Regions from separate parts of the Lactobacillus sp. 3B(2020) genome, predicted to be linked through region 1. Evidence: predicted binding sites of a transcription regulator. Region 1 holds the regulator's gene; the other holds the start of a gene.
What was found. The regulator Rex, encoded in region 1, represses fermentation and respiration genes when NADH is low (regulators of the CRP and FNR family bind a similar motif). The targets are predictions, from matches to a motif close to TTGTGAANTANTTCACAA.
Positions count from the first base shown of each region.

Region 2: a site for Rex is predicted at 5,011-5,028, ahead of GTO83_RS04700 ((S)-acetoin forming diacetyl reductase). Genes of this name have one in related genera too.

Region 1 covers NZ_CP047410.1:1,734,264-1,749,692, forward strand. Annotated here, with positions in the region: gene GTO83_RS08755 (APC family permease) at 1-1,416, opposite strand, end outside; gene groL (chaperonin GroEL) at 1,924-3,558, opposite strand; gene groES (co-chaperone GroES) at 3,609-3,890, opposite strand; gene GTO83_RS08770 (hypothetical protein) at 4,157-4,588, opposite strand; gene GTO83_RS08775 (redox-sensing transcriptional repressor Rex) at 4,876-5,514, opposite strand; gene GTO83_RS08780 (ABC-F family ATP-binding cassette domain-containing protein) at 5,688-7,634, shown strand; gene GTO83_RS08785 (glycerophosphodiester phosphodiesterase) at 7,631-9,280, shown strand; gene fusA (elongation factor G) at 9,348-11,435, opposite strand; gene rpsG (30S ribosomal protein S7) at 11,550-12,020, opposite strand; gene rpsL (30S ribosomal protein S12) at 12,053-12,466, opposite strand; partial or broken gene GTO83_RS08805 (IS607 family transposase) at 12,822-13,489, shown strand; gene GTO83_RS08810 (transposase) at 13,470-14,579, shown strand; gene GTO83_RS08815 (A24 family peptidase) at 14,777-15,429, shown strand, end outside.
Region 2 covers NZ_CP047410.1:928,353-943,781, reverse strand. Annotated here, with positions in the region: gene GTO83_RS04720 (RsmB/NOP family class I SAM-dependent RNA methyltransferase) at 1-1,188, opposite strand, end outside; gene GTO83_RS04715 (Cof-type HAD-IIB family hydrolase) at 1,307-2,131, shown strand; gene GTO83_RS04710 (nitroreductase family protein) at 2,192-2,704, opposite strand; gene GTO83_RS04705 (L-lactate dehydrogenase) at 2,826-3,752, shown strand; gene GTO83_RS04700 ((S)-acetoin forming diacetyl reductase) at 4,219-4,992, opposite strand; gene GTO83_RS04695 (dihydroorotate dehydrogenase) at 5,098-6,015, opposite strand; gene carB (carbamoyl-phosphate synthase large subunit) at 6,027-9,203, opposite strand; gene GTO83_RS04685 (carbamoyl phosphate synthase small subunit) at 9,196-10,320, opposite strand; gene GTO83_RS04680 (dihydroorotase) at 10,286-11,566, opposite strand; gene GTO83_RS04675 (aspartate carbamoyltransferase catalytic subunit) at 11,566-12,510, opposite strand; gene GTO83_RS04670 (cell division protein) at 12,880-14,589, shown strand; gene GTO83_RS04665 (ATP-grasp domain-containing protein) at 14,809-15,429, opposite strand, start outside.

The DNA.
Region 1 (15,429 bases):
GTGAAGTTGAACCTTCGTCTTTTCAGCAACTCGTAACTGTTGACCAACCTTGATGTAGTGGCTGTGAATCTTATGGAATAAGTACATCAGCACTGGCATAATGATTAAGTATGGCCAAACATTGTTAAAATGTTGCCAGAACAAGAAGATCACTAAGGCCAAGGAAATTAAGGCCCCCACCAAGTTGATCGTTGCCTTACCAAGCCAAACTCCTTCTCGTTCCCGGAACCAGTGGATAATCATCCCTGATTGTGAAAGGGTAAATGGGACGAAAACCCCAACCGCATAAAGTGGAATTAAGAGGTTCGTTTGTCCATGGAAAATAACGATTAAGATCGCTGCGCCTACGGCTAAAATGATAATCCCGTTGGAATAGCCAAGCCGATCCCCTCGATCCATAAAGGCATGGGGAAGGAACTTATCCTTGGCCATGTTGTATGCCAAAATTGGAAAGGCTGAGAACCCAGTGTTAGCAGCGACCGCTAAGATCATCGCCGTCGCTAATTGCAAAAGATAAAAGCCGATTCCATGACCACCAAAGACCGTGGCTGCAATTTGAGATAAAACCGTTGCCCGGGGATTTGGAATAATCCCAAAGTAGAAAGACATGAAGGTAATCCCGGCGAAGAAAGCCGCCAAGATTAAACTCATAATGGCTAACGTATTAGCCGCATTTTTTTCTTTTGGTTCATTAAAGTTTGGCACTGCATTACTAATTGCTTCAACCCCAGTCAAAGAAGCTGAACCAGCTGAGAAAGCCCGAATCAAAAGGACTAGTGAAATCCCGGCAACTGGTTGACCAAAATCGGCTGTTGCATGATAAGTAACGTGCCCAGTGAAAATGTTATAAAAGCCCCAAATAATCATGACTGAAATCATAACCACGAAGAAGTAAACCGGAATGGTTAAGAAATTAGCACTCTCGCTCATCCCCCGGAGGTTCAAAAACATGATCAAGAAAACAATAATGATTGAGATTGCAACTGAATACTTGTACAGGCTTGGAATAGCCGAAGTTATGGCTTCAGTTCCAGAAGTCGTGGAAACCGCCACGGTCAACATATAGTCAACTAATAGTGAGCCCCCAGCGATCAAACCACCGTTACTCCCCCAGTTCTTAGTTGCAACCACGTAGGCACCCCCACCACTTGGGTAGGCATTAATAATTTGTCGGTACGATAAGGTAATCGCCAACAAAAGGATCAAAACAACCGCCGCAATCGGTAACGAATACCAAATTGCCGCTGCTGAAAGGGTAACTAAAACAGTCGTAATCTGTTCTGTACCGTAGGCGACCGACGATAAAGCGTCTGACGATAGTAAGGCAAGGGCCTTAAACTTAGTAAGGTGGGCTTGACCTTCATCGAGGGTCTTCAACGGTTTCCCAATCAAAACGCGTTTAAGATACCGCCACATGATTTCTCTCCTATATTAATTTAAATTTCTCTTTTCAAGATTTCAACCCCACGTTATCATCTAGTACAACGTGGGGCCATTGCTAAATTGTAACGCAATCCCTATTCAAAAGACAAGTTTTTATGGATGAAATGTCTCATTCCCGTGCGAAAACGGATAGAAATAACTAGTACCATAAAATTAAAGAGGATGGAAAAAAGCTCCTTGACGGCCTGGTTGGGATAAGAAGAACGAAGGTTGATTCATTAGAATCGACCTTTCGTTCGCACTTATCCGCTAAGGCCGTGCTTTGGAGCGAACCAGCCAACTGGTTTGGCGTTTGTGAGCCCATGCAAGGCTGAATCGGTTGGTGCGACCGTTGGGGAAGCAACTGCCATTCAGCTACTGCTTTGACCTTAGTTACTGAGTAACCTTCGGAGATGCAAAAGAGGCCGGAAAGAAACATTAGTTTCTTCCCGGCCTCTATACCAGTCATGCTCATCCTCACAGACTTTTCGGCAAAACCTACTACATCATTCCACCCATGCCGGCACCGGCAGCTGGGTTTACAGGTGCATCACTCTTTGGTTCAGGCTTGTCTGCTACAACAGCTTCCGTCGTCAACAAGAGGGCAGAAACAGAAGCAGCATTTTGAAGAGCTGAACGGGTAACCTTGGTTGGGTCAACAATTCCGGCTTCAACCATATCTTCGTACTTACCATCAGCGGCGTTGTAACCAATACCTGGCTTTTCGTTCTTTAATTGGTTGATAACCACAGAACCTTCAACCCCAGCATTTTCAGCAATTTGGCGAACTGGTGCTTCCAAAGCAGCCTTAACAATCTTAACCCCAGTTTGTTCATCACCCGTTGATTCGTTTTCAAGCTTTTCGAGGGCTGGAATTACGTTAACAAGGGCCGTACCACCACCAGGAACGAATCCTTCTTGGACAGCAGCCCGGGTAGCGTTCAAAGCATCTTCGATCCGATACTTCCGTTCCTTCAATTCAGTTTCCGTAGCGGCACCAACCTTAACAACAGCAACCCCACCAGCTAACTTAGCAAGCCGTTCTTGAAGCTTTTCCTTATCAAAGTCAGAAGTCGTTTCAGAGATAGCCTTCTTGATTTGTTCAACCCGGTCAGCAATGGCAGCCTTGTCGCCACTACCGTCAACAATTGTCGTACTATCCTTCGTAACCGTTACCTTGTTGGCAGAACCAAGTTGGTCAATCGTAGCGTCCTTGAGTTGCATCCCAAGGTCGTCAGAAATAACTGTCCCACCAGTCAAAACAGCGATATCTTCAAGTTGAGCCTTCCGCCGGTCACCAAAGCCAGGAGCCTTAACAGCAACCACGTTGAAAGTTCCCCGAATCTTGTTCAGAACAAGAGTTGGCAAAGCTTCACCAGTAATATCATCAGCGATGATCAAAAGAGCCCGACCTTCTTGAACAACTGATTGAAGTAATGGCAAGATATCTTGGATGTTTGAAATCTTCTTGTCCGTGATCAAAACGTATGGGTTGTCCAAGTCGGCTTCCATCTTATCATTGTCAGTAACCATGTATTGAGACATGTAACCACGGTCAAAGCTCATCCCTTCAACGACGTCAACACTGGTGTCGACCCCACGAGAATCTTCGATAGTGATAACCCCATCGTTACCAACCTTTTCCATGGCATCGGCAATCAACTTCCCAACTTCTTGGTTAGCAGCAGAAATAGAAGCGATTTGGGCGATGTCATCCTTGGTCTTAACGTCGTGGCTCATCGTCTTTAATTCTTCAACAGCGGCATTCGTAGCCTTTTCAATCCCACGACGAATTCCAACTGGGTTAGCACCGGCAGTGACGTTCTTCATTCCTTCGTTAACAATTGCTTGGGTCAAAACCGTAGCAGTCGTCGTTCCATCACCAGCAATGTCATTAGTTTTAGAAGCAACTTCAGAAACTAACTTAGCTCCCATGTTTTCGAAGTGGTCTTCAAGTTCAATATTCTTGGCGATCGTAACCCCATCGTTAGTGATCGTTGGAGAACCATAGCTTTGTTCCAAAACCACATTCCGACCCTTCGGACCAATGGTGGTCTTAACCGTGTCAGCTAACTTATCAACTCCGCGAAGCATTGCACCCCGTGCATCTTCAGCAAACTTTAATTCCTTTGCCATTAATTCTCACCTCATCAATTTTATCCAAGCTTAATTTTTAAACGAAAAACTTAGTCAATAACCGCAACTAAATCCTTCTCATGAACAACTAAGTACTTTTCACCGTCATATTCAACTTCGCGGCCGGCATACTTATCAAATAAAACCTTATCGCCTTCCTTAACACTAACGGCAACTACTTGACCGTTGTCCAAAGTCCGGCCTGCCCCAACGGTAATTACCTTACCAGTAGTTGGCTTATCCTTAGCGTTAGATGCTAAGACAATCCCACCAACCGTCTTTTCTTCTTCTTCAGCTTTCAGAACTACGCGATCTCCTAATGGCTTTAACACGTTAATCCCTCCAAATATATTTTTTATTTTAAGTAAAGTTAGCACTCAACACGATGCAGTGTTAGCACTTAATGTTCTCTAGTGCTAATTACATTTTCTACTATATCACGGTTTAGTCAGATTGCAACAAAAAAGTTTGACCTTTTTTGACTTTTTTAAAAGCGGAATGGGAGAACTACTCTGCTTAAAACCTGGTTTTGCATCGCATTTAAAAATAAAAAAGACTAGAAAGAAAAAGAATTCCTCCCTAGTCTACACCACTTATTCTAACCCAAATTAACGATCAAAGACTGCTGATTCGACCGATCATGATTAGTAATCACTGTCGATCGGTGATGGCTGTCTTTGGCATATTCATCTAAGACTTTCTTAGCAGCCTGCCATTGTTGGTTAAGGTGCTGAAGTTCACCTTGGTTGTACAAAACGCGTAACCGCAGTGTTTGTTCAGCCGTTAATTGCCATTCCTGCGTATTTGGATTATAACGAGATAATAGCCGTGGGGCCTCCATTGGCCCATCGACGATCAAGTTTTTCAACAGCACTGCAATTTCATTTTGTTCTTCTTCAGATGCGCGACTAAACCACTTGATCTTAAAACGAGCTGAATTTGAAACGGCATCAAGCGCCAAATCAAGATTCAGCCCCCGCATCCGTTGATATTGGTAATTTGCTTCTTGATATTGTGCTTTTGAAATCATTCCCCTGTACTCCCTAAAACAAACTTAGATTAACCGGTTTCCCCTTAGTTTATCTCCCATTTAACCAAAGAGTATTACCTTTTTATTCATTTCATCATTTGAATAACTAATTTGCGCTATCCTCATATGTAGAAAAACAACACTAATAAATTATAAACAATTTCAGCATAAAATGGTAGCTCAATTTAAAATTTGCTAAAGCCTAACTAAAAAACTGCACCAAATACCTGGCACAGCGCTAACGAAAAGTTTTCCTGAGTCACACCCACTCAGAGTTAATAATTTAACTATTCATTTACCTTATTTGTTTCAATAAAGTAGATCAAGGTCTGCAATTCATTGGTTAAATCAATATTTTGAACTTGCACATTCTTCGGCACTGACAACCGCACCGGGGTAAAGTTTAAAATCCCGTGTACCCCAGCAGCAACTAATTCATCAGTTACCGCTTGAGATTTGTCACCAGGCACCGTCAAAATAACCGCATCAATTTGCTGCTCTTTGATTTGCTTTTTTAACTCTGAAGCCGGGTAAACTGGAATTCCACTCTTAATCGTATTGGCTAATTCTGGCTTTGGATCAAAAGCGGCACTAATTCGTAAATTCGTGCTTTGATGGAAGTTATAGTTCATCAATGCACTACCCAAACTCCCGACCCCAACAAGAGCTACACTCGTTAATTTATCTTGGTTTAGAATTCCACGGAAAAACTTTAATAAACTTTCGACATCATAGCCGTAACCACGCTTGCCCAGTTCACCAAAGTAAGAAAAGTCCCGCCGAATCGTCGCTGAATCAACTTGGACTGCTTCTGATAATTCGGTTGATGAAACCCGTTTTTTATTTGCGTTTAACAAGACGTTTAGATAACGGTAATAAACCGGCAGACGCTTGGCTGTCGCCCGCGGAATTTTCCGAGATGGCATGTTTTTTTCCTCCTCAACTTCCAACTTGTGAATTTTCCATATAACTTATTCTAGCAATTCCCTTTAGCTTTGTGAACCTTATTGCAATAAAAGTTATTTTTTTGATCCGAAAAAGCATGGTAGAATCATCAGTGGACAATAATATTCGTTTAAAGGAAAGATAGGTTAAACCCATGTTATTAATGCAAACTAATGACGTCCTCCGCCGATTTGGCGCGGACGTTTTATTTCACAATATCAATCTGCAAATTACTGATCATGCCCGGGTCGCTCTTGTTGGTCGCAACGGAGCTGGTAAAACGACCCTCTTAAAGATCTTAGCCCAGATTACGGAACCGGATGAAGGCACCCTTGCCGTCGCTAAAAACGTCACCATTGGTTACCTCGCCCAAGATCAGGGGCTGGATAGTCAAAATACCATTTGGGCCGAATTAGACAGTGTTTTTGCTCCACTTCACCAAATGGAAAAAACCATCCATCACTTGGAAGAGCAACTTGCTGAAGTTGATTCAACAACTCCGCGGTATCAAGAAATTTTAAATAATTACGACCGCTTGCAAACTACCTTTAAAAAGCAAGACGGATTTGCCATTGAATCAAAGATGCGTGGGGTCTTAACTGGCTTTGGTTTCCCCGAAAGTATGTATGAAATGCCGGTCAATTCCCTTTCTGGGGGGCAAAAAACTAAGCTTGCCTTAGCCAAGATCTTACTCCAAGCCCCAAACTTACTGATTCTCGACGAACCAACTAACCACCTTGATATGGGCGTTTTAACTTGGCTAGAAGATTACCTCAAGAGTTATGCGGGGGCCTTGTTAATTGTTTCCCACGACCGGTACTTCTTAGACAAGGTAGTCAATGAAGTTTATGATCTTGACAATCAAACTTTGACCCACTACACCGGGAATTACACCGCTTTTATGCAACATAAGGCCGAACGGATTAAAGCGGAAATGAAACACTATGAGCAACAACAAAAGAAGATTGCGGCACTTGAAGATTTTGTTAACCGCAACATCGTTCGCGCCTCAACAACCAAGCGAGCTCAAGCCCGCCGGAAACAACTCGAAAAAATAGATCGCCTTGAACGACCGGTTAGTGATGACCGTTCAATCCACTTTAGCTTTGAATACGGCGAACCCAGTGGAAATGACGTTTTAGCCGTTAAGGATCTCAAAATTGGCTATCATGAACAAGCCATCGCTGGTCCCTTCAGTTTTAAGGAACAAAAAGGGCAACGGATCGGTATTATCGGGCCAAATGGAATTGGAAAATCAACCCTGCTTAAAACTTTACTCCATAAGTTACCAGCGATTAGCGGGGAAGTAAAATTTGGCGTTAATCTTCAAATCGGTTACTACGACCAGGAACAGCAACAACTCCATCCCGAGAAAACCGTTTTAAACGAAGTCTGGGATGACCATCCCGAAGTTCCCGAAACCGATATTCGCTCCTTATTAGGGAGTTTTCTCTTTGTTGGTGATGACGTCTTCAAATTGGTTAAGGACCTTTCTGGGGGCCAAAAAGCACGGCTGGAATTAACCAAGTTGTCCTTTAAGCCGATTAACTTCTTAATCCTTGATGAACCAACGAACCACTTGGATATTGATAGTCGCCAAGTACTTGAAACCGCCATTAATGAATTCCCAGGGACGGTCCTTTTTATCTCCCATGATCGGTACTTTATCAACCAAATAGCAACTGATGTTCTTGCCGTTACCAAGGATAAGATGACCGCCTACGAGGGTAATTATGATGATTACCTCGCCGCAATCGCTAAGCCAACTACTAATCAAGCCTCAACGATGACTAATGAAAATTCTGTGCGTCCAAGGGGGTCAAAAAAACAAACTTCCTACCAACAAAGTAAGGAAACTCAACGGGCCCGGCGGAAGCTCCAACGCCAAGTTGACAGCTTAGAAGAGCAGATGAACGAACTCAGTGAGCAACAAGCCCAGATTGAAGAAGCAATGAGTCAACCGGACATTGCTACTGATATTGCCAAATTAAGCGATCTCCAAAAGCAACTTGATACGGTTTCTACTCAGCTTGACCAAGTTGAAACCGATTGGACAACGGCCGCGGAAGAGCTTGAACAATTTGATGCCAAACAATCATGATTTCAAGATTAAAATCGTGGGGTCCTCTCGTTGCCCTCGGCTTTTTATGGGAGCTCCTCAATCACTACCTGTTTTTGCCCTTAGTTTGGCAAATAACGACGCCCCTTTTAAAGGCCGCCAGCATCCCTTTTGTTTCGCTTACTAACACAACGTGGTTAATTACTCATCGGTTAATAATCGTCATCTTGCTAATTATTGAGCTGTTTGTCGTCCTAGGCCTTTTTACAAGCGAGCTAATTAGTATCGTTATCGCCGCTAAAGCGATTACTGATGGCTCCTTTACGTGGAAAACAAGCCTGCGGCAATGGCTAAAACACTACCGCTTACTTGGCGGTCCATTAGTGTTAGAGACTGTGATTCTCATTTTAGCCTTAGCCCCCTGGGTAAGCCTAATCTTTAAAACGCCACTCTTTGTCGAACTTCGCTTACCGGAAATTCTTTTAGATTTTCTTTTCCGAAAACCCACCTTTTTGATTTTAGGAGTCATTACTAACCTTGTCTGCCTTAGTCTTACCATTCGGTTCTTACCAACCATTTGGTATCAAATCAATCAGCGAATGGCTTTTAAAACAGCTTGGCAACATAGTCGAACTAAGGCGCCGGTTGTTTGGCAAGCCACTTGGCGAATTAGCATTTTAGCAAGTGGTTTTAGCGTGCTCATCACTTTAATCGGGCTCGCCATCCAAGCAAGCTGGCACCCCACACCAAGCTTAACCCTGGCACTGATCCAATGGGGACATCTAATAATCCTCACGCTTAGTGGTGGATGGTTTGTTGATCAAGTTCTCCAAACCCAAAGACCACGTCGGCAAAAGGGTTGGGTGTTAGGCGGGGGATTATCACTACTTTTTCTCGGGCTTGCATTCACTGAGGCTCAGTGGTATTTCCAACCACTCCGGCGTCCAATGGTAATTTCCCACCGGGGAACTAATGCTAATAATGCGGTGCAAAATACCTTAGCAGCATTAAAGAAAACACGGCATGATCACCCAACCGCGATCGAAATGGATATCCACGAAACCCGGGATCATCAGTTTATCGTGGTGCACGATGAAAATTTAAAGCACCTAACTGGGATCAATAAACGGCCCCACCAATTAACCCTCCGTGAATTAACTAAGCTCCGAGTTCATGAGCACGGTCATTCCGGAAAATTAGTCAGTTTTTCTCACTATTTGAAGGTGGCTGATCAACTTCACGTCCCTTTAATCGTTGAAATCAAAACTACTCCGGCCGATTCAACCACAATGGTTAACCATTTCAATCGCTTATATGGTCAAACTTTAATTCGTCACCATGCCTATGTTCATTCATTGGATTATCGAGTCATTCAAAAGTTACATCAGCTTAATCCACAGTTAAAACTCCTCTACCTTCAGCCCTACACCATAACTAATCCACTTTCAGAGGTTGGTGAAGATATGGAATATTCAACCTTAAATCCCCACTTTATTCGCCAAACCCACCAACTAAAACAATTAGTTTTTGCTTGGACCGTAGATACAAAGTGGGGGATTAGGGAAATGTACTTTTACCACGTTGATGGAATCATCACTAATAATTTAAGTGAAGCAAAGCAAACCCTCGCCAAGCTTCAAAACCAACCTTCCATAACCAAACGAATGCTAGTTTACTTGTTTTTCTAATTTTATGTACTAAAAAGGCCAGGACGTCTCCTGGCCTTTTTATTTTTGGTAACTAAGTAATCGGAAATTACTTGTTGCCACCGTTCTTTTCGATGATTTCTTCTTGGATAGACTTTGGCACTGCTGAGTAGTGGTCAAAGGTCATCGTGAAGGTACCACGACCTTGCGTAGCGGAACGAAGGGTCGTAGCGTAACCAAACATTTCGGAAAGTGGAACGAAGGCGTGAACGAGTTGAGCGTTCCCACGTTCTTCCATCCCGTCGATTGAACCACGCCGTGCAGTAACGTGACCCATCACATCACCAAGGTTGTCTTCAGGGGCAACGATATCAACCTTCATGATTGGTTCAAGAATAACAGCTTCACCCTTAGGAGCAGCGTTCTTAAGGGCTAAGGAAGCAGCAACCTTGAAGGCTGCTTCAGAAGAGTCGACTTCGTGGTATGAACCATCGTAAAGCTTAGCCTTCAAGTCAACCAATGGATAACCAGCTAGCACCCCGTTAGCCATTGCTTCCTTCAAACCTTGTTCAACAGCTGGGATGTATTCACGAGGAACAACCCCACCGACAATAGCGTCTTCGAATTGGAAGCCTTCCCCTTCTTTAAGTGGCGTAAATTCAATCCATACGTCCCCGTATTGACCCTTACCACCAGATTGACGAACGAACTTACCTTGTGCAGAAACTTGCTTCGTAAATGCTTCACGGTAAGAAACTTGTGGCTTACCAACCGTAACTTCGGCGTGGAATTCACGACGAAGCCGTTCAACGATGATGTCCAAGTGCAATTCACCCATCCCGGCGATCAAAGTTTCACCAGTTTCAGGGTTCGTTTCAGCCTTGAAGGTTGGGTCTTCTTCAGCTAACTTTTGTAGTCCCTTGTCCATCTTGTCTTGGTCATTCTTGGACTTAGGTTCAACTGAAACTTGGATAACAGGTTCTGGGAAGTCCATAGATTCAAGTTGAAGTGGGTGATCAGGGTCAGTTAAGGAATCCCCAGTTGTAGTGTTCTTCAAACCGATCGCAGCGGCAATATCACCAGAGAAGACTTCTGGGATTTCTTGTTGTTGGTTAGAGTGCATTTGAAGCAAACGACCAATCCGTTCCCGCTTACCCTTAGTTGCATTAAGCACATAAGAACCAGATTGAAGAGAACCAGTGTAAACCCGTAAGAAAGTCAACCGTCCAACGAATGGATCAGTAGCAATCTTGAAGGCCAAAGCAGCGAACGGCTTGTCATCACCGGCCGTCAATTCAACTTCGTTTCCATCTTCATCAGTAGCGACAAATGGCTTAACATCAAGTGGAGATGGCAAGAAGTCAATAACGGCGTCAAGCATCATTTGGATCCCTTTATCCTTGTAAGCAGAACCTGCTAAAACAGGGAAGAGTTCAATATCCAAAGTAGCCTTCCGAATAGCCGCCTTGATTTCGTCAACTGAGATTTCGTCACCTTCAAGGTACTTTTCCATGATATCGTCGTTAACATCAGCTAACGTTTCAATCATTGCATCATGACGCTTTTGGGCTTCTTCCTTCAAGTCGTCTGGAATATCAACCGTATCCCAGTTTTCACCAAGCTTATCTTCGTCGTAAATGTAAGCCTTCATTTCGATCAAGTCAACTAAACCAACGAAGTCATCTTCAGCACCAATTGGCATTTGAATTGGCAATGGAGTAACGTTCAAACGGTCCTTGATCGTTTGAACGGAGTAGTCAAAGTTTGCCCCTAACTTATCCATCTTGTTAGCGAAGACGATCCGTGGAACGTTGAAGTCGTCAGCTTGCCGCCAAACCGTTTCCGTTTGTGGTTCAACCCCGGCTTGGGCATCAAGCACCGTAACGGCACCGTCAAGCACCCGCAGGGCCCGTTCAACTTCGACAGTGAAGTCCACGTGTCCTGGGGTGTCGATGATGTTAATCCGGTGATCCTTCCATACGGCCGTAGTAGCGGCGGAAGTGATCGTGATCCCACGTTCCTTTTCTTCATCCATCCAGTCCATTTGGGAAGCCCCATCGTGGGTTTCACCAATCTTGTGAATTTTACCAGTGTAGTAGAGAATCCGTTCCGTTGCGGTAGTCTTCCCAGCGTCGATGTGGGCCATGATACCGATGTTCCGGGTCTTTGCAAGTGGGTATTCACGTTTGTTAGCCATCTTGAAATTAATCTCCCTTCAAATTTGGTCTTAATTTTAGAAAAAGGGGTGACGAAAAATTTTCTGCGTCGCCCCTTTACATTTGAACACAGTCAGGCGACTGTCCTCAAGAAATTACCAGCGGTAGTGTGCAAATGCACGGTTAGCTTCAGCCATCCGCAAAGTGTCTTCCTTCTTCTTGATGGAAGCACCCGTATTGTTTGAAGCATCAATGATTTCGTTTGCCAACCGTTGAACCATCGTGTGTTCTCCACGAAGGCGTGCGTATTGAGTTAACCAACGAAGCGCCAAGGTCCGTTGCCGGTCTGGGCGTACTTCGATTGGAACTTGGTAGTTAGAACCACCAATCCGCCGTGCCTTAACTTCCAAGGCAGGTTGGACGTTTTCCATAGCTTGTTCAAAAACTTCAACTGGGTCGTTCCCAGTTTGTTCCTTGATCATTTCAAATGCTTGGTACAAAATCTTGGAAGCAGTTCCCCGCTTACCATCAAGCATCAAGTGGTTGATCATACTCGTTACCAGCTTTGAATTGTAAATTGGATCTGGTAATACTTCTGGCTTTGCAATGTGTCCTTTACGCGGCATTGCTTAATCCCTCCTTATTGATAAAGTCTTGTTTACTTCTTAGGCTTCTTAGCACCGTACTTGGAACGGCTTTGCATCCGGCCTTCAACCCCGGCAGTATCGAGCGTACCACGAATAATGTGGTAACGAACCCCAGGCAAGTCCTTAACACGGCCCCCACGGATCAAGACAACTGAGTGTTCTTGCAAGTTGTGGCCAATCCCTGGGATGTATGCCGTAACTTCGATCAAGTTAGAGAGACGAACACGGGCGTACTTTCGCAAAGCAGAGTTAGGCTTCTTTGGTGTCATCGTCCCAACACGGGTTGCAACCCCACGTTTTTGTGGAGATGGATCCTTGATTTCTTCCTTCTTGAAACTGTTGTAGACGTAGCCAAGAGCTGGTGACTTTGACTTACCCTTGTGGCTCTTCCGGCCCTTACGAACCAATTGGTTAATTGTAGGCATTATTTTTCCCCTTCCTAATTTTTTAAGTCCACATATCCAGGCGGTTCTTTTTTGAGAATAAAAAAAGTGCTTGGATATTATTTCTTTCTGTGCTATCGCTGGGACATTTGTCTGCCCACCGACAGACCCTCCGTTGCTAAAAAAGCACCTTTGTTAAATTAACATGCTTAGCAAAAAAAGTCAACAAAAGTTTGGGTGATGCGCTAATTTTTCGGCAAAAAATCCGTATATATATATTAGAGGATTCAACCGCCTAATTCTAATCTAAGGAGGAGATAACAGTTAAATTAAATATAGTCAATTATAATCAAATGTGACATAATACTCGCAGAAAGAAGAATATGGGGCGAGTATTATGTCTAAAATATTAAAGCCAAAAGATATGGCTGAAAAATTGGGGGTTACAGTGCTAACTCTCCAACGTTGGGATAATAAAGGAATTCTAAAAGCTCATCGAACACCAACCAATCGAAGATATTATACAGAAGAACAATACTTGCAATATATTGGGATGTCCGAAAATGTACAGGATCGCAAAACAGTAGCCTATGCTAGGGTTTCTACCTACGGGCAAAAGGACGACTTAAAAGATCAAATTGCCTTTATTCGTCAGTTTGTGAATGCCAAAGGTGTAATTCTTGATGAAGTTATAACTGATATTGGCAGTGGATTGAATTACAAGCGTAAGAAATGGAATCAATTACTACAAGAGGTAATGGATGACAAAATTAAGACAATTTACATTACTTATAAGGATCGTTTTGTTCGTTTCGGATATGACTGGTTTGAACAGCTATGCCAACACTAATCGTAGTTATAAACAACCCAGATACAAGTCCTAATCAAGAATTAGTAGATGATTTAGTAAGTATTATTCATGTATTCTCTTGCCGTCTAGATGGTTTGCGAAAATATAAACGTAAGCTAGTAGCTGATAAGACTTTGAAAGGTGGTGAAACAAGTGATACGCACGGAGAAGGTAAGGCTATATCCAAATCAGATGATGAAAAAGCATCTCGATGAACTATGCGACTATCGTCGCTATTGTTGGAACCAAGGGCTGGCTTTATGGAATGATATGTATTATGAATCTCTAATTATGGACAACAAAAAATTGCGTCCTAGTGAAAGAAAAGTACGTAATATTCTAGTGGCAGAGAAGGTTGACTGGCAATATGCGCTTTCAGCACGGTGCTTACAACTAGCAATTTCCGATTTGGGTAAAGCTTGGAAGAATTTCTTTGATAAAGCTCAACCAGACTGGGGTAAACCTCGTTTTAAATCTAAGAAAGCGCCTAGGCAGGGCTTTAAAACTGATCGTGCCAAAATTATTAATGGCAAATTGAGATTGGATAAACCCCACGGAGTTAATGATTGGGCTGACATTAAAATGGTTGGTGCAAAATCATTAAAGGGTGATCTAAAAGTTGTTTCAGTATTTCGTGAAAATGGTAAATACTGGGCTAGTTTACCGTTAGAAGTTGAAATAGCCAAGAAAAGTAAAACTGGTAAGAAAACAGCGGTTGATATTAACGTCGGTCATTTTAACTATACCGAAGGTAAAGTTAATACTCTACCCGATCATTTAAAGAAGCTCTATAAACGCATTATGCATTATCAACGTCAGTTAGCTAGAAAGCGCACTGTCAATGGAAAGAAAGCAACCCAATCGAATAATTATGCTAAGACGAGAGCCAAGTTACAGCGTGATTATCGGCGTGTTGCCAACATTCAGCATGATATTATTCAAAAGTTTACCATTAAGCTAGTTACTGATTATGACAAAGTCGTGATTGAAGATTTAGCGGTGAAACAAATGCAGATGAGCCATGTTGCGTCTAAAGGTTTACAACGGTCGTTGTTTGGCTATTTCAGACAGGCTTTAACTTATAAATGCCAATGGTATGGTAAAGAATTACGATTGGCAGATCAATTCTATCCTAGCACCCAACGGTGTTCTCAATGTGGTTTTATCAAGACTGGCACAGATAAAGTTGGTCTTGATGGCAACAAGTTACATCATACCAAACATAATGAATATATTTGTTATGAGTGTGGTGCAGTCATGGATCGTGATGAAAATGCGGTTCAGAATCTTTTAGCTTTAGCATAAATAATACTAATGGGTGGGCTACACCCTAAAGCTATCAGAGTTAGTCAATGTCATTACCCCCCTTGTTGGGATATGGGAATACTAATGTTGACGGTAGTAAATAAAATTAAGAAAGGAAAACTATATAATTCTTTCTCAAATATAATCAAATCTAATTCATGATTATATTTGTTCACATTTTATATAGCAGAACTTTGATGTTAATCATTTTAACGGAATTTCTTTGGGGAGCTTGTCTGGCTTCTTTTATCACGACAATGGTGTCTCGGCATCTTTTAAGTAAGAGTAAAACTTACCCTGCCTTTTCGATTTGTGATACCTGTCATCAGCGCTTAGCTTCCTGGCAATTAATCCCAATTATTGGCTGGTTAATTCAGCGGGGACGATGTTGGTGGTGCCATTCTTGGATCAGCCCCTTTCAAACGGTAACTGAAATTTTCTGTGGCTGGCTTTATTTTCTATTTTTGCCCCTCTCATGGCAAACGCTTCTTTTAACCACAATCTTAGTATGTGGCTTGTTAGTTCTCACTACCACTGACTGGTATGAACAATGGATCTACCCAACGATTTTACCAACTCTCATCCCCTTAGCCTTCTTAGTCCCGCATCCCCATATCTGGTTATTTGACCTCTTAATAGCCTTTCTCTTTTTGATAATTGGTTTTTTCCCGGGCATCGGCCTTGGCGACGGTGAATTTCTCTTTCTTTTGACCATTTGCTTGGGGAGTCAAGCCGCTTGTTTAACAATTCTTCTTGCTTGTGCCCTTAGTTTGACGAACCGCCGACTTTGGCAAAAGCAAGCTTTGCCCCTAATCCCCTATCTAGTTGGTGGGCTAATTCTCACAATTAC
Region 2 (15,429 bases), 810 kb from region 1:
CGTGACCTCACTTGCATGTAAAGCTAAAGCCAGGGCGTGGGCTGGTTCAAAGCGCTTCTTCTTTAGGGTTCCTAGGTGCAAACCAGGGCGTAAAACATTTAAATCAACCAAGCTACTCATGACGCTAGGAACGGCATAAACTTGGCTCCCAAACTTGACCATTCTTTTTACCTTTAGGTCAGGTATCATCGTATTTAACCAGTCATTTACTAAGTTTTTTTCATCTTTGCTGAGTTGAAAATTGCGATCCAATGATTGGCCTTTTTTAGCCTTTTTCTTTTTTTCCGGTTGGCTGGAACGTTGGTCAACTAACCTGGCGATAAAATGCCCCTCCCCTTTAAAGTGATGCGGGAAGAGCCGGCAAGCCTTCTTCAATTCTGGATTGCCATCCGCCCATTCTGGTCGGCCATCATCCATCCCTGCCGTTTTTTTAATTGGCGCTACAGCAAGGTCTGGATACTCCTTTAAAAGCCAAGCAATCATTTGCTCATCTTCTTCTGGGGCGAAGGTACAAGTTGAGTAGATTAAGGTTCCACCTGGCTTTAACATCACCATGGCTGAAGCTAAAATCTTGCGTTGACGATTTGCACATTCAGCTGGATAATCCGGATTCCAGTATTCTATCCCAGCTGGTTCTTTTCGGAACATCCCCTCTCCTGAACAAGGAGCATCAACTAAAATTCGATCAAAGAATTGGGGAAAATGCTTTTCTAACTGGTCGGGTGATTCATTGGTAACGACAACATTTTGCGCCCCCCACCGTTCCAGATTTTCAGCTAAGATGTTCGCCCGCTTCCGGAAGATTTCATTAGCGACTAACAGCCCTTGGTTCTGCATTTGCGCAGCCAGGTGGGTACTTTTTCCCCCAGGGGCCGCACACAGATCTAAGACCTTCTCCCCTGGTTGTGGTGCAACAACTTCTCCAACCGTCATTGCTGATGGTTCTTGGCTATAAACCCACCCGGTCACGTGGTCAAGGGAGTTGCCATTAACTTTCCCGTAGTACCCCGTCTTTACATGAGGCGCTTTTGCTGTCGCTTGCTCAAGGCTCGCTACTGGCAATCCTGGCTTCAAGGGGTTAATTCGGAAACCACTGTAACTTGCTTGGTCAAAGCTTGCCAAGAAAGCCGGAGCCTCCTCGCCAAGTAACTTTTGATATTTTTCAATAAAGGCCGTTGGTAGTTGCACAAAATTTCTTCCCTTCAATTTAATGTTCAGCTTCCATTCTACCGCCCCGGGATTACCTACGCAACGCTAAAGCAAAACATGATATAATAGTCAGAACTATTACGAAAGGACGGATGATATGCAACGGCACCTAATTGCCCTAGATTTAGATGGCACCACTTTAAATAGCAAGTCACAGCTTGCCTCTGAAACGATTGCGACTCTCCACCAGCTTGAACGGGCAGGACACATAGTAGTAATTGTAACCGGGCGTCCCTACTTAATTTCAAAACACATTTATGACGCCTTACACCTAACCTCCCCGATGGTTAATTTCAATGGCGCCTTAACTCACATTCCCCACAAGCATTGGGCCGGAGAACAAATTCTTAATGTTTCCCGGGAGATGAGTTTAAACTTATTGGATGCTAAAGATCAACTGGGCTTAAAAACCTTAGTAGCTGAAGATAAACTTCACGTCTGGGCAGACCACCCAACTGATATGTTACCAGAATTTTTACCGGTAAAGTTACGGGATGACCAATATTTAAACGCCAAAAACCTGGCCACCGACCCAATCGCCTTAACAATCGAATTTACGCCCGAACAAAAAACGACAATTTTAGGCCAGATTGCTGAACACTACGGCAACTTTGTTGAACCCCGGATTTGGGGTGGCCCTTATGACATCATGGAATTGATTCATCGCGGTGTTCATAAAGAAGACGGCCTCGATCACGTCGCCAAATTCTATCAAATCGACCGGCAAAACATCATTGCTTTTGGTGATGAACAAAACGATTACGAAATGATTGATTACGCTGGCCGTGGCGTTGCCATGAAAAATGCAATTCCACTAATTAAAGAAATTGCTGACGATGAAACCGAATACGACAATGACCACGCTGGGGTTGCCCGTTATCTGAAAGCATACTTTGCAAAAGATTTAGCAGATTTGAACTAAAAAAAGACTATCAATAAAATTTTTAACGGAATTTTATTGATAGTCTTTTTGCTTGCTAACTTACTTTTCTGGATCAATCGTTACCGTCCGCAGGCGGTTAGTGACAAAGTTCCGCGGCTTTAATTCATGGTCTGGGTGCCCGACTGCAACTGCCAAAACGGGATGGAAGTCACCTGGTAAGCCCAAACTATTTAGAGCGGCTTCGGACTCTTCGATACTTGCCTTAACCACCCCTAAAATGGTGCAAGTTGCAAGGCCGAGGTCTGTCGCTTTTAATTCGATATTTTCGGCAATCATTCCGGCGCTCAAAAAGCCTGATTGCCCGGTTAAGGTTGTTGAAATCATAATAACCGTTGGTGCCCCATAGAAAGGATGACCAGTGTCGTTAGCTTCTAAGATATCAATCGTGGCTGGATCATTTACCACGGTGATTAAAAAGTCATTAAAACGGCCCCGGGCAACAGGCGCATACCCTGCAGCTTCGGTTAATTGTTCAACTTCTTCTGCCGTTAATGGCGTCTTTTTAAACTCTCGATTTGCCTGCCGTAACTTAATTGCATTCGTCAAGTTCATTCTGATTACCTCCAATCTGTTTATATTCTACCCCTTGTGAGCGGTTTCGGCTTGCCTTTTTAACAATTAAATGGTAAATTAAATTTCAATGAGAATAAATCTAATTTAAGGAGCTGAAATTATGTCAAGAAAAGTTGCCGTAATCGGGGATGGTCATGTCGGCCAAACAGTTGCTCATCATTTGGTTGTCAGTGGACTAGTTGATAAGTTGGTCCTCTTTGACCTCGATGAAGCAAAAGTCAAAGCTGACGTCATTGACTTCAAGGATGCGATGGCAAACCTCTCCCACCACGTTGAATTTGCTTACAATGACTACGCTGAACTAGCAGACACCGATATTATTGTCTCAGCCTTAGGAAATATCAAACTCCAAGACAATCCAAATAATGATCGGTTTGCCGAACTACCATTTACCAGTACCCAAGTAAAAGATGTCGCAAAGAAGATCAAAGCTTCCGGCTTTCACGGTAAGATAGTGGTGATTACCAACCCAGTTGACGTGATCACGATGCTTTACCAAGAAGGGACTGGACTCCCTAAAGAACATGTGATTGGAACCGGTACCTTGCTTGATTCAGCACGGATGAAGCATGCCGTTGCGAATTCACTTGAGATCGATCCGCGCTCGGTTGTTGGTTATAACCTTGGTGAACATGGGAACTCTCAATTCACTGCTTGGTCAACAGTCCGCGTTCTCGGCAAACCAATTACTGAACTAGCAGAAAAACAGGGCCTTAATCTTGATGAAATGGACAAGCAAGCCCGGGAAGGTGGCTTTACCGTCTTTTACGGCAAGAAGTATACGAGCTATGGGATTGCAACCGCCGCAGTCCGTTTAGTCGAAACGATCTTCAACGATGCCCACACCGAATTACCTGTTTCTAACTACGCTCCTGAATACGGGCTTTACCTCTCCTACCCAGCGATTGTTGGGGCTGATGGGATCTTAGAACGTTTGCAATTAGACCTTACTGAAGAAGAACTGCAAAAGCTCCAAGTTTCCGCTGATTACATTAAGACGAAGTTTGCGGAAAGTACGGAAAAATAAACGAACCATAATCACCTATTTGATGGTTGGTTATGATTAAATTGTCTGTTAATCCCGTTAGATTTTTGATATACTTATTCATGGAGACGGTCCTTTCTTTTTGAAGAGACGGGGGACAGCCGTCTTCTTTTTTTATACATAAAATCCCCTAAATCAAAAACTGCTAGGATTTTACTCCTATCAGTACCAAATATTGTAGACCTAAAACTAAGAGGTTGGGAAAAAAGCTCCTTGACGGCCTGGTTGGGATAAGAAGAACGAAGGTTGATTCATTAGAATCGGCCTTTCGTTCGCACTTATCCACTAAGGCCGTGCTTTTTGACCTTAGTTACTGAGTAACATTCGGAGATGACAAGAGGGTGGGAAGAAACTTGAGTTTCTTCCCACCCTCTAGCATCTTTAACTTTAACTAACCTTTCGATTGCACTTCTAAAAAACTGCGGAGCTTTTAATTTTGAACTATTTTCTAGTGGAATTGCATCCCACCATCAACTTCAAGAGTTTGACCAGTGATGTAGTCGGAGTCAGGACCAGCTAAGAAGGCAACCGCATTGGCAACATCTTCTGGTTCGGAAAGACGCTTCAAAGCGATGTCCTTAGCAAAGGTTTGCATCCCCCATTCATCACTCTTGCCAGCGTTTTGGCCAACTTGGTGGGCGATGTCAAACATCATTGGGGTCTTCACGATCCCAGGAGCAAAGGCGTTAACCGTCGTACCTTCTTCAGCCAATTCGCGGGCCACAACTTGGGTAATCCCGCGGATGGCGAACTTAGAACTGGAGTAGGCTGTCAAGTTCGGGTTACCAACAACCCCAGCTTGGGAAGTGGCGTTAATGATCTTACCTGGGTGGCCCAGCTTCTTGAAGGCAGCATGAGCGGCTTGAATTCCCCAGATCGTTCCATTTACGTTGATGGAGTAAACGTAATTCAAATCATCTTCGGTAACGGTGTCAATTGGCGTCGTTGGGGCAACCCCCGCGTTATTTACCATGACATTAAAGTCCCCCAAAGCATCGATCGTTTGGTCAACGGCTTTGAAAACTTCATCACGCTTGGATACGTCCGCCGTAACGACTAATGCCTTACCACCGGCAGCTTCAATCTTGTCCTTAACTTCGTTCAACTTGTCGGCATGCCGAGCAACCAAGGCAACCGCAAAGCCATCCTTAGCTAAACGAATAGCAATTGCTTCCCCAATTCCTTGGCCAGCACCCGTAACCATTGCGACTTTTTGAGACATTATCCATTTCCACCTTTCATGTGAATCCTTTAACATAATTTGTTCATTCATTATGCAATTTTCTTTAACCGCTGTCAAGTATTCACACGATTAATTCAATTCTCTTTATTCAATGGGTTTTAATTCGCTGAGATTTTGAATGCCGAGCTCATCCATTAAGTTTGGTAATTCATGCGCTAACTTGGGACAAATGTTCAAATCTTTAAAGTGACCAGCACCGACGGCAACAGCACTGGCACCGGCCAACATAAATTCTAAGACATCAGCGGCGGTTTCAATCCCACCCATTCCGATGATTGGGAGCTTTGTGGCGTGGGCAACTTGGTAAACCATCCGAACGGCAAGTGGCTTAATGGCTGTTCCGGAATAGCCCCCCATCCCGTTTCCGAGAACCGGTTTACGGGTTTTAAGGTCAATGTGGAGACCTAAAACGGTATTAATTAGACTCAAACCATCAGCACCCCCTGCTTCCGCAGCTTTGGCGATTTCAGTAATTGAAGTCACGTTTGGCGTCAACTTGACGTAAACCGGGATAGTTCCACTAACTTCCTTAACGGTCCTAGTTACGGCTTCAACTAACTTTGGATCGGTACCGAAAGCCATCCCCCCTTGGCTAACATTGGGGCAAGAAACGTTTAACTCCAGAGCATTCACAAAGGGTGATTGAACAAGCTTTTCGGCCACCATTTGATATTCTGCTAAGCTCGCCCCGCCAACACTAGCTAAAACTGGTAGGTTAGAGTGGGCCTGATGAAAGGCGGGTAGCTTTTCATTGACCACAGCGTCAACGCCGGGATTGGTTAAACCAACCGAGTTCATTACGCCATCGCTTAGTTTGGCAATTTGGGGTTGCGGATTCCCAGTCCGAGCTTGAGGGGTCGTCGTCTTCATTACAAAGGCTCCCAGTTGATCAAAGTCAACCCGATCGGCCCCGTAGGCATCCCCAAAGCCAAAGGTTCCGGAGGCAGGCATCAACGGATTTTGCATCTTTAAGCCCGGAAGTTCAACTGCTAATCGTTCCATTTTCTTCTCCTTTATAGTGCCTGGGTGGTAAAGGACCGGTTTTCTAAGGACGTTAAGAGGGCATCCACCGTATCTAAGGCCGTTAGTAATGGCACATTGTGTTCAATGGCCGTCTGCCGGATCACAAAACCATCCGAATTCTTTTGGTAGTCATGGCCCATTGTGTTAACTACAATATCAACCTTGGTCTTAATGGTATCTAGGATATCATTGGTTCCCGTTTCATGGAGCTTATCAACCACTTCGACGTGAAGTCCATGTTGTTTCAAAAATTCTGCCGTCCCACTCGTCGCCAAAAGCCGATAGCCGATTCGAGCAAATCGTTGGGCTAGCGGAAGGACCCGTTGCTTATCAGCGTCTTCGATCGTCAAAAGGACGCTCCCGTTATCAGGTAAGAGCATCTTAGCGCCAGCAAAAGCCTTATAGAGGGCCTTAGTAAAGGTAACGTCACTACCCATGACTTCCCCAGTGGACTTCATCTCAGGTCCCAAAAAGGCATCAACGTCATCAAGCTTATTAAAGCTAAAGACGGGAGCCTTAACATGGATCATTGCGGGTTCTGGATGTAGACCTGGTGTTAAACCTTGGTCGGCTATAGATTGCCCAAGGATAACCTTGGTAGCAACTTGGGCCATTTCAATTCCAGTAATCTTGCTTAAGAACGGCACTGTCCGGCTAGCCCGTGGATTCACTTCTAGGACGTAGACTTGATGATCATGAATAATGAATTGAATGTTCATGATCCCAATACATTTCAAAGCCACACAGAGTTTTTCTGTGGCCGCCACAATTTGGGCTTTGATATCCGCATCAAAACTTTGCGGTGGATAAACAGCCATTGAATCTCCCGAGTGGACCCCCGCTCGCTCGATGTGTTCCATAATCCCTGGTAAGAGAACCTGGTGACCATCACAGATGGCGTCGACCTCACATTCGCGCCCTTCTAAGTAGGCATCCACTAAAATTGGATGATCAACCGTTGCATGAGCATTGGTTTGCAAGTATTGTTCCAATTCAGTTTGGCTGTAAACAATTTCCATTGCTTTTCCACCAAGCACATAGCTTGGCCGGACGAGAACCGGGTAACCAATTTTTTCGGCGGCAGCTAGAACGGCAGCCGGAGTTGTAGCGGTTAAACCAACCGGTTGTTTTAAGTCAAGTTGCTTAATCACCTGGTCAAAAACTTCTCGGTCTTCCGCTGCGTCGAGATCCTTGACGGTCGTTCCTAAGATCTTAATCCCGTGTTGAGCGAGACCAGCCGCAAGGTTAATCGCGGTTTGACCTCCAAATTGGACAATCACCCCAACGGGTTGTTCTAAGTCACACACATTTAAAACATCCTCTAAGGTGAGCGCTTCAAAATAAAGTTTGTCTGAAACTGAAAAGTCCGTTGAAACCGTCTCGGGATTTGAATTCATCACAATTGCTTCATAGCCTTGACTTTGAATTGCCCGCACACTATGAACCGTCGCATAGTCAAATTCAACCCCTTGACCAATCCGGATGGGTCCCGAGCCAATTACCAGAATTGATGGTTTCTTGGAACGGTGACTTTCATTTTCGTGGTCGTAAGTACTGTAAAAATATGGGGTAGCGGATATAAATTCAGCTGCACAAGTATCAACCATCTTGTAAACGGGGTGAATTTGGTTTGCTAAACGGAAAGTCCGAACTTCATCAGCGGTTACCCCCCACAGCTTGGCAATCGTTTGGTCACTAAAGCCATTTTCTTTGGCTACTTGAAGTGTTGGGACATCTTGCTTGTGAGCTTGAATCGTTTTTTCTAATTCGACTAAGTGGGCCACAAGATCTAAGAAGTAATCATTAATCTTGGTGAGGGCATGAACTTGGTCAATCGTATAACCACGGCGAAAAGCTTCGGCTAAGTAGAAGAGCCGATCATCTTGGGCGTGAGTTAATTTTTCTTCTAAGCTGGCTTGATCCGCAGCTTGGGCCGCTGGCAAGATTAGATCCTTGGCATCGATTTCTAAGGATCGAATTGCTTTTTGGAGAGCTTCTTCGGCAGTCCGGCCGATCGCCATCACTTCCCCGGTCGCTTTCATCTGACTGCCGAGATGGCGGTTAGCCTTGGTGAACTTATCAAAAGGCCACCGCGGAATCTTGCAGACAACATAGTCTAGAGCTGGTTCAAATTGAGCGGTGGTTTTCCCAGTAACCGGAATTAAAACTTCATCCAGGGTTAAGCCAATCGCAATTTTAGCCGCCATCTTAGCAATCGGGTACCCCGTTGCCTTGGAAGCTAAGGCTGATGACCTAGAAACTCGTGGGTTTACTTCGATAACGTAATATTGGTAACTCTTTGGATCCAAGGCAAGTTGCACATTGCAACCCCCTTCGATTTTCAATGCGCGAATTAATCTTAAAGCACAATCCCGGAGCATTTGAAATTCCCGGTCAGTGATCGTTTGGTTCGGCGCAAAAACAATTGAATCCCCGGTATGAATACCCACCGGATCAAAATTCTCCATGCAACAAACCACCATTGCATTATCAGCGGCATCCCGCATTACTTCAAATTCGATTTCCTTGAAACCGGCAATTGACTTTTCAATCAATACTTGGTTGGCAGGCGAAAGATCAAGCCCGTTAGCCGCAATTGTTGCCATCTCAGCGGCATCATGGCAGATTCCTCCACCAGTTCCGCCCATGGTAAAGGCTGGCCGGACAATTACCGGATAACCAATTGTTTCAGCATAGGCTAAGGCATCATCAACCGTTGCCACGGTTTGCGAAGCTGGCACTGGTTCATTAAGGTCCTGCATTAATTCCTTAAACCGTTCTCGGTCTTCGGCTTGGTCAATTGAATCTAGTTTAGTCCCCAAAAGTTGGATCCCCAGTTCATCTAAAAGTCCAGTTTTGGCCAAAGCAACCGCCAAGTTCAGACCGATCTGCCCCCCAATGGTTGGCAAAATAGCATCCGGGTATTCTTGGCGAATAATTCGGGAAACTGAGTCAACCGTTAAGGGTTCAATATAAACATGATCAGCGATTTGGTTGTCGGTCATAATCGTAGCGGGGTTGGAGTTAACCAACACCGTTTCATAACCTTCTTCTTTCAAAGCTAAACAAGCTTGGGTCCCAGAATAATCAAATTCCGCCGCTTGCCCAATAATGATAGGTCCGGAACCAAAAATCATAATCTTATGGATATCTTTCCGCTTAGGCATGGTGATGGGCCTCCTTTTGGTCGTCAACGAGTTTGATAAAAGTATCAAATAAACTAGCTGCATCATGCGGACCAGGTGCGGCGTCCGGGTGGAATTGTAAGGAAAAGGCTGGGTATTGCTTATGACGTAAACCTTCAACCGTTCCATCATTGACTTCAACTTGACTAACCGTTAGCTGAGTTTCTTCAACTGAAGCCGCATCCACCGCATAACCATGATTTTGGGAAGTAAAGTACGTTTTACCTGAGGCCAAATCACGAACGGGATGATTAAAGCCCCGGTGACCGAATTTCATCTTATAAGTCTTGGCTCCATTTGCCAGGGCAAAGAGCTGGTGGCCCATACAAATTCCAAAAACGGGATAATGCTTTTCAACTTCCGCAATCATTTTAATAGCGCTTATCATTTCCATTGGATCTCCGGGGCCGTTGCTGAGTAAGATCCCATCTGGATGCAAATTTTCAATTTGTTTAGCCGTGGTGTTGTATGGAACCACGACAACGTTACAATCCCGCTTAGCCAATTCCCGCAGGATACTTTGTTTAATTCCAAAGTCAACCACAACAATATTGCGTTGATAACCAGGGTTGGGGTAAACCGACTTAGTAGAAACAGCCGCAATACTTCCCTTTGTGGGGTTAGTTGCCTTTAGTTGAGCAACAATCGCTGGCAAATCACTAACATCATCGGTTAACATCCCCCGTAAGGTCCCCGCTGACCGTAAATGCCGGACCAACTCCCTGGTATCGATGCCTTGTAACCCTGGAATTTGATGATCCGTCAAAAAATCACCAAGGCTTTGCTGATTCCGCCAATTACTTGGTCGCCGAGCTAAGTGATGACAGATCACTCCTTTGATGCCTGGTTCCAAGCTTTCGTTATCATCAAAGTTGATACCATAATTGCCAATTAACGGATTAGTGAAAACCAGGATTTGGTTAACGTAAGACTGATCCGTAATTGATTCTTGGTAACCGGTCATTCCCGTACTAAAGACAACTTCACCTAAGGTGTTTGTCATTGCCCCAAAAGCTTTACCAGCAAAAACTACCCCATCTTCTAATACTAAATACCGCTTCAATTTAGTTCTCCTTACGTTGGTAAACCACTTGACCATCAACTAAGGTCATCACTGTTTGACCTTGAACATCCCAGCCAGTAAATGGTGTATTGTGACCCTTGGAAAGATAATCTTCATCTTTAAAAGTAAATTGCTTATAAAGGTCAAAAATTGCCAGATCCGCTGGCATTCCAGGTTGGATGTGACCAGCGCCTTGTAAATTAAAGGCATCGGCTGGTCCGGCCGTCAACCATTGGAGAAGCTCGGTTAAACGAACCTTCCCTGGTAAAACTAAGTGGGTGTAAAGAAGGGCAAAGGCAGTCTCAAGACCGGTAATCCCGTTAGCCGCTTTGATTAAATCAGGTCCCTTATCACTTTCGGCATGGGGAGCATGATCAGTGGCAATCATGTCAATTGTGCCGTCCAAAAGTCCAGCTAAACAAGCAGCTTGATCAGCCTTCCCCCGCAGTGGCGGATTCATTTTGTAATTAGAGTTATTAGCTTCAATGTCTTCATCACACAAAAGGAGATGATGCGGAGAGACTTCCGCTGTTACCCGAATTCCTTGGGCTTTAGCCAGCCGAATTAGATTAACACTTTCCTTTGTGGAAACATGGCAAACGTGATAATGAACATGGGTAGCTTGAGCCAACATCAGATCTCGAGCTAGTTGGGCTGACTCCGTGACCGGTAAAATTCCGGGAACCCCAAGCTGACGCGCTTTTTTACCAGCATTAATCACCCCACCAAAAAGCAAAGAATTATCTTCAACATGAGCGGCTAATGGCAAACTAGCAGCCTTAGCGGCTTTCATGGCCTGGTACATTGTTCCAGCAGTTTGGACACCAGAGCCATCATTGGAGACGGCAAAGGCACCTGCTTTTTTCACCCCAGCAAAGTCAACTAACTGATTACCCTGACGCCCTTCAGTAATTGTGGCGTATTGAAGGACGTGGACCCTCCCTCTTGTTTGGTTTGCCTTGACTTGTTTGGCTACCCGTTCCGGATTATCTGGTGTTGGTAGGACATTTGGCATTGCCCCAACTGTCGTGTAACCACCATGAGCAGCGGCCATTGTTCCAGTTTCAATCGTTTCTTTTTGGGTAAGTCCTGGATCGCGGAAATGGACGTGGAGATCAATTAAGCCGGGAGTAACTAATTTCCCACTAGCATCGATAATCGTGTCAGCGGCCGAGAGTTCATTCCCAATTGCGGCAATCTTACCATTTTCAATTAAGAGGTCGGTTTTAACGAGTTGACCGTTTAAAAAGATGGTCCCGCCTTGAATTTTGGTAACACTCATTATTCCAAGCCCCCTAACTTCCGCCCGCGCAGGACAGCTTCTAACATTGCCATCCGCATAAAGACGCCGTTGCGCATTTGCTCAACAAAGGCCGACTTTGGGGCTTCAACAAATTCACCGGCTAATTCAACCCCCCGGTTAATCGGACCTGGGTGCATGATGATGGCATCATCCTTTAAAGCTTCATAACGGGCCTTGTTGATTCCGTACTTAGCATGGTAATCCGCAGCGCTGAAGCTAGCTTCGTTGGCGTCACCAGCGTGTCGTTCATGTTGAACCCGAAGGAGCATCATTACATCAACCATCCCTACTAATTCATCCATTGGGAGGTACTTGCCATATTTATCAAAGGCATGGTCGTACCAGTATTCAGGACCAGAGAAGTAAACTTCGGCGCCCAATTTGTTGAGAATTTCCATGTTGGACTTAGCTACCCGGGAGTTAGTAATGTCACCGACGATTGCGACTTTCAAGCCCTTAAAGTGACCGAAATGTTCATGAATCGTCATAATATCAAGCATACATTGAGATGGGTGTTGGCCACTTCCATCACCGCCATTTACAACCCCGATCGAAAGGTGTTCATCCGCCTTAGGGTGAATCAAGGCTTGATAATATTCATTTTCACTGGCCCGGATCACCGTCAGGTCAACCCCCAATGCATCCATCGTCAAGCAAGTATCGTATAAGGTTTCCCCCTTCTTGATCGAAGAATGACTGGCATCAAATGGAATTTCAGTTAACCCCAACTTCTTTTCGGCCATTGCAAAACTAGTATGGGTCCGCGTTGAATTTTCAAAGAACATGTTCGTGACGTATACCGGTTGACTTAACTTAGGAGCAGGGGTACCTGCCTTAAATTCTTCCGCACGTTCAATGAGCACTAGAGTTTGTTCAACCGTCAAGTCTTCAACCGTTACAAAGTGTGGTAAATGTACGAGCATTCTTATTTCCTCCTTACCCGGAAACCGGGAATCACCAGGAGGACCCTATCATCCGTTTCTGAACTCATTGGGCCCTCGCTGGAGCACGTTAATGAAATTCATCAAGCCCATTAAGAAACCCCGCCTACCAGAAAATGGTAAGCGGGGATTGTCGGTTTATTATTAAAACGTGACGTACCTTGCTAGCCTCTCTGGACTACCTTAAAGGACATTGATTGTCATTATCATACTTTAATTTTAAAAAAAGTCAAGCAGAAAGATATCTTTTTATTAAAATGACTAGTTTGATTAACTGGACTGCCGTAAAATATGGTTGCATTTATATTATGGTCAAAAATTTAAATTTAGTACAGAAAGAAGCAGATGCTGATGACTAAGGATCATCATCGATCACTGAGCCGCCTTTGGCTAATAATTATTTGTTTCTTAATGTTACTTCCCCAATTCATTTCCGGTGGAGTAATTATTGGAAATGATACCCTTTTTCACTTTAATCGTTTTTATGATGCTGCTATGCAACTACGAACTGGCCATTTTAATTACTTCCAGACAAACTATGGTTTCCAACAAAACGGACGGGTAATTAACGCAGTGTACGGCCCCGCTTTTGCGATGCTGAACGGGGCGCTCTTGGCTTTAACCCACAACTGGTTTGGTTACCAATTATTAACAACATTCATTATTAATCTGGTAGCGGGAATTGGAATGCTTAACTTATCACGGCAGATGGGCGCTGGTCCCGGAGTTAGTTTATTATTAGCCGTCACCTACCTCAATATCGGCTGGTTGCCAAATTGGGAAATGGCCCAAAACATGTCAGCTTGGGGGGCTGCCTTAGCCCCCTACCTATGTATGGTAGAAATCCAAATGATTACTGATCACCAAAAGCCGGTCAGTTGGTTAAAATTAACCTTAATTATTAGTATTACCGCCCAAATTCACCTGCTGAGCACGGCTATTTTTGTAGTTACTTTGGTTCCCTTCTTCATCGCTGGGATGGTAATCGTCGACCATCGTTGGAAGATGTTCAAAGAAACTCTTAAAGCCGTTGGCCTAACGATCCTGTTATCGGCTAACATTTGGGGGGCTTTACTAGAACTCACTACCCATAATCGCTTAGCAAAAACTAACCCCTTCAATCTCTATCACAATGCTTTGATGATCTCACAAACAAGTGGAGTTCGAGAATCAATTTTGCTAATCATGGTGATACTCTTTGGTTTAGCTACCCTTTTCACACTGAAATCACCCCAAAACGGAACCTGGTTAATCATGCTGGTAGGTTTAGGGATCCTTTTGGTTGCTTCAACCTTATTTCCTTGGCAAAGCCTACAATCAATCATGCCAGCCTTAAAACGGGACTTTCAATTTCCGGCCCGCTTAACGACCGTCGCCTACCCGCTCTTATTTGCGGGAATTGCCCGCTTATCTACCCAAGGTAAATGGCAACGATGGCTCCTAATCATTTGCCTTTTGGGGACACTGATCCAAGCTAGTATTTTTAATAGTCAAACCGTTTACCAAGCAGGCCGAAAACACGTCAACACAACTTTCTTAGTTAAATTGAAAAAAACTGCCTCCCGGCAGGATATTGTTACAGCATCAAATTCACGGCACTTTGGGAAGTTAATTGATGAAGTTGGCAAGCGATCTCCCGATTATCTGCCGCTCCTTAGCAAAAGTCAACATAATCTCCCCCTGACCTACCAATATGAAATTCTTTGGCAAGCGCCAAAATTTCACCATCAAATTCGCTCCGATGGTGCTCTCATTTTAACCTGGCACGCTAAACGAGCAAATAAGCGCTTAGTACCGGTAATTGTTTATCAAGAATCAAAGGTCGTCTTAAACGGCAAAGTACAAACTCATCTTCATCGTTCTCGCCTTGGGGCCCCTTATGTTACCCAACGTACTGGAAAGAACATCCTCGTTTTGACCTTCCACCCGACTATGATGACTCATTTCTTACTCCTTATTGCTGGGTTAAGTTGGTTATGCTTTGGTCTAATTTTGTTACTCCATGTATTCCAACGCTTTCGACCTAAAAACAGTTTGGTACCTTATTTTGGGATTGGGTAATTTAATTACCGCCATTTTTAATCTCGTTCAACTTACAAATTAATTTTCAGATAATAAAATAGAACCGTAAAACCCGACAAAAGTCTGTCTTTACGGTTCTTTTCGTTTGAATTTTAGTTTGAGATGCTAGCTTCCACGGTTATTATTTCTGTCAACATTGCGCACAATCTAGCTTTTCTAGGTGATATGCTTTAGATAAGATTCAGCCTTAAAAAGTTTTCATTCAACACACGCACCCAACATTTGATCAAGTCGAGCGGCTCGCCGTAAATGTAAGAACGAGTATGGCATAACGGCTTCAAAATAAGTCGGCTGATCAACTTTCCGCTGACTAGCTGCCCGAAGTAAACGGCCATTAAACTTATTAAGTTGCAACCGAATCAAAACCGCCGCTAAATCTAACCCAGTGGTTACGCTGAGAAAAGCTAATTCCCAACTAGCTGGTATAGTAACTTTACCTTTAACTAATTTACCATCAACTATTCGAAGCGATAGCTGGTAGATACCTGGTTGCGTACACTTTGCAATCGCTACCTCACCGGCATTTATCATTTCAGGTCCAAAATCAGCGGGTGGGTCTGGTGCAAACTCACTCTTAATCCCGTCATCTGCAAGGGTCAGTCTGGTTAAACCAAGCGGATACGTGTATTGACCATCAAAGAAAGCATTAAATTGATAACTGATCCCCCGTTGACTTGGTTCAGTAACCTTCGCTGAACCGATAGAAATCAGTTTAATCTTTCCTCCTTGCACCGCCGGTAATGATTTCAAGTTTGTTTGATCCGCAAAGCTCAAAATTACCTCCGGTTTTTCCAAGGCCACTACCGCGTTGATATGCTC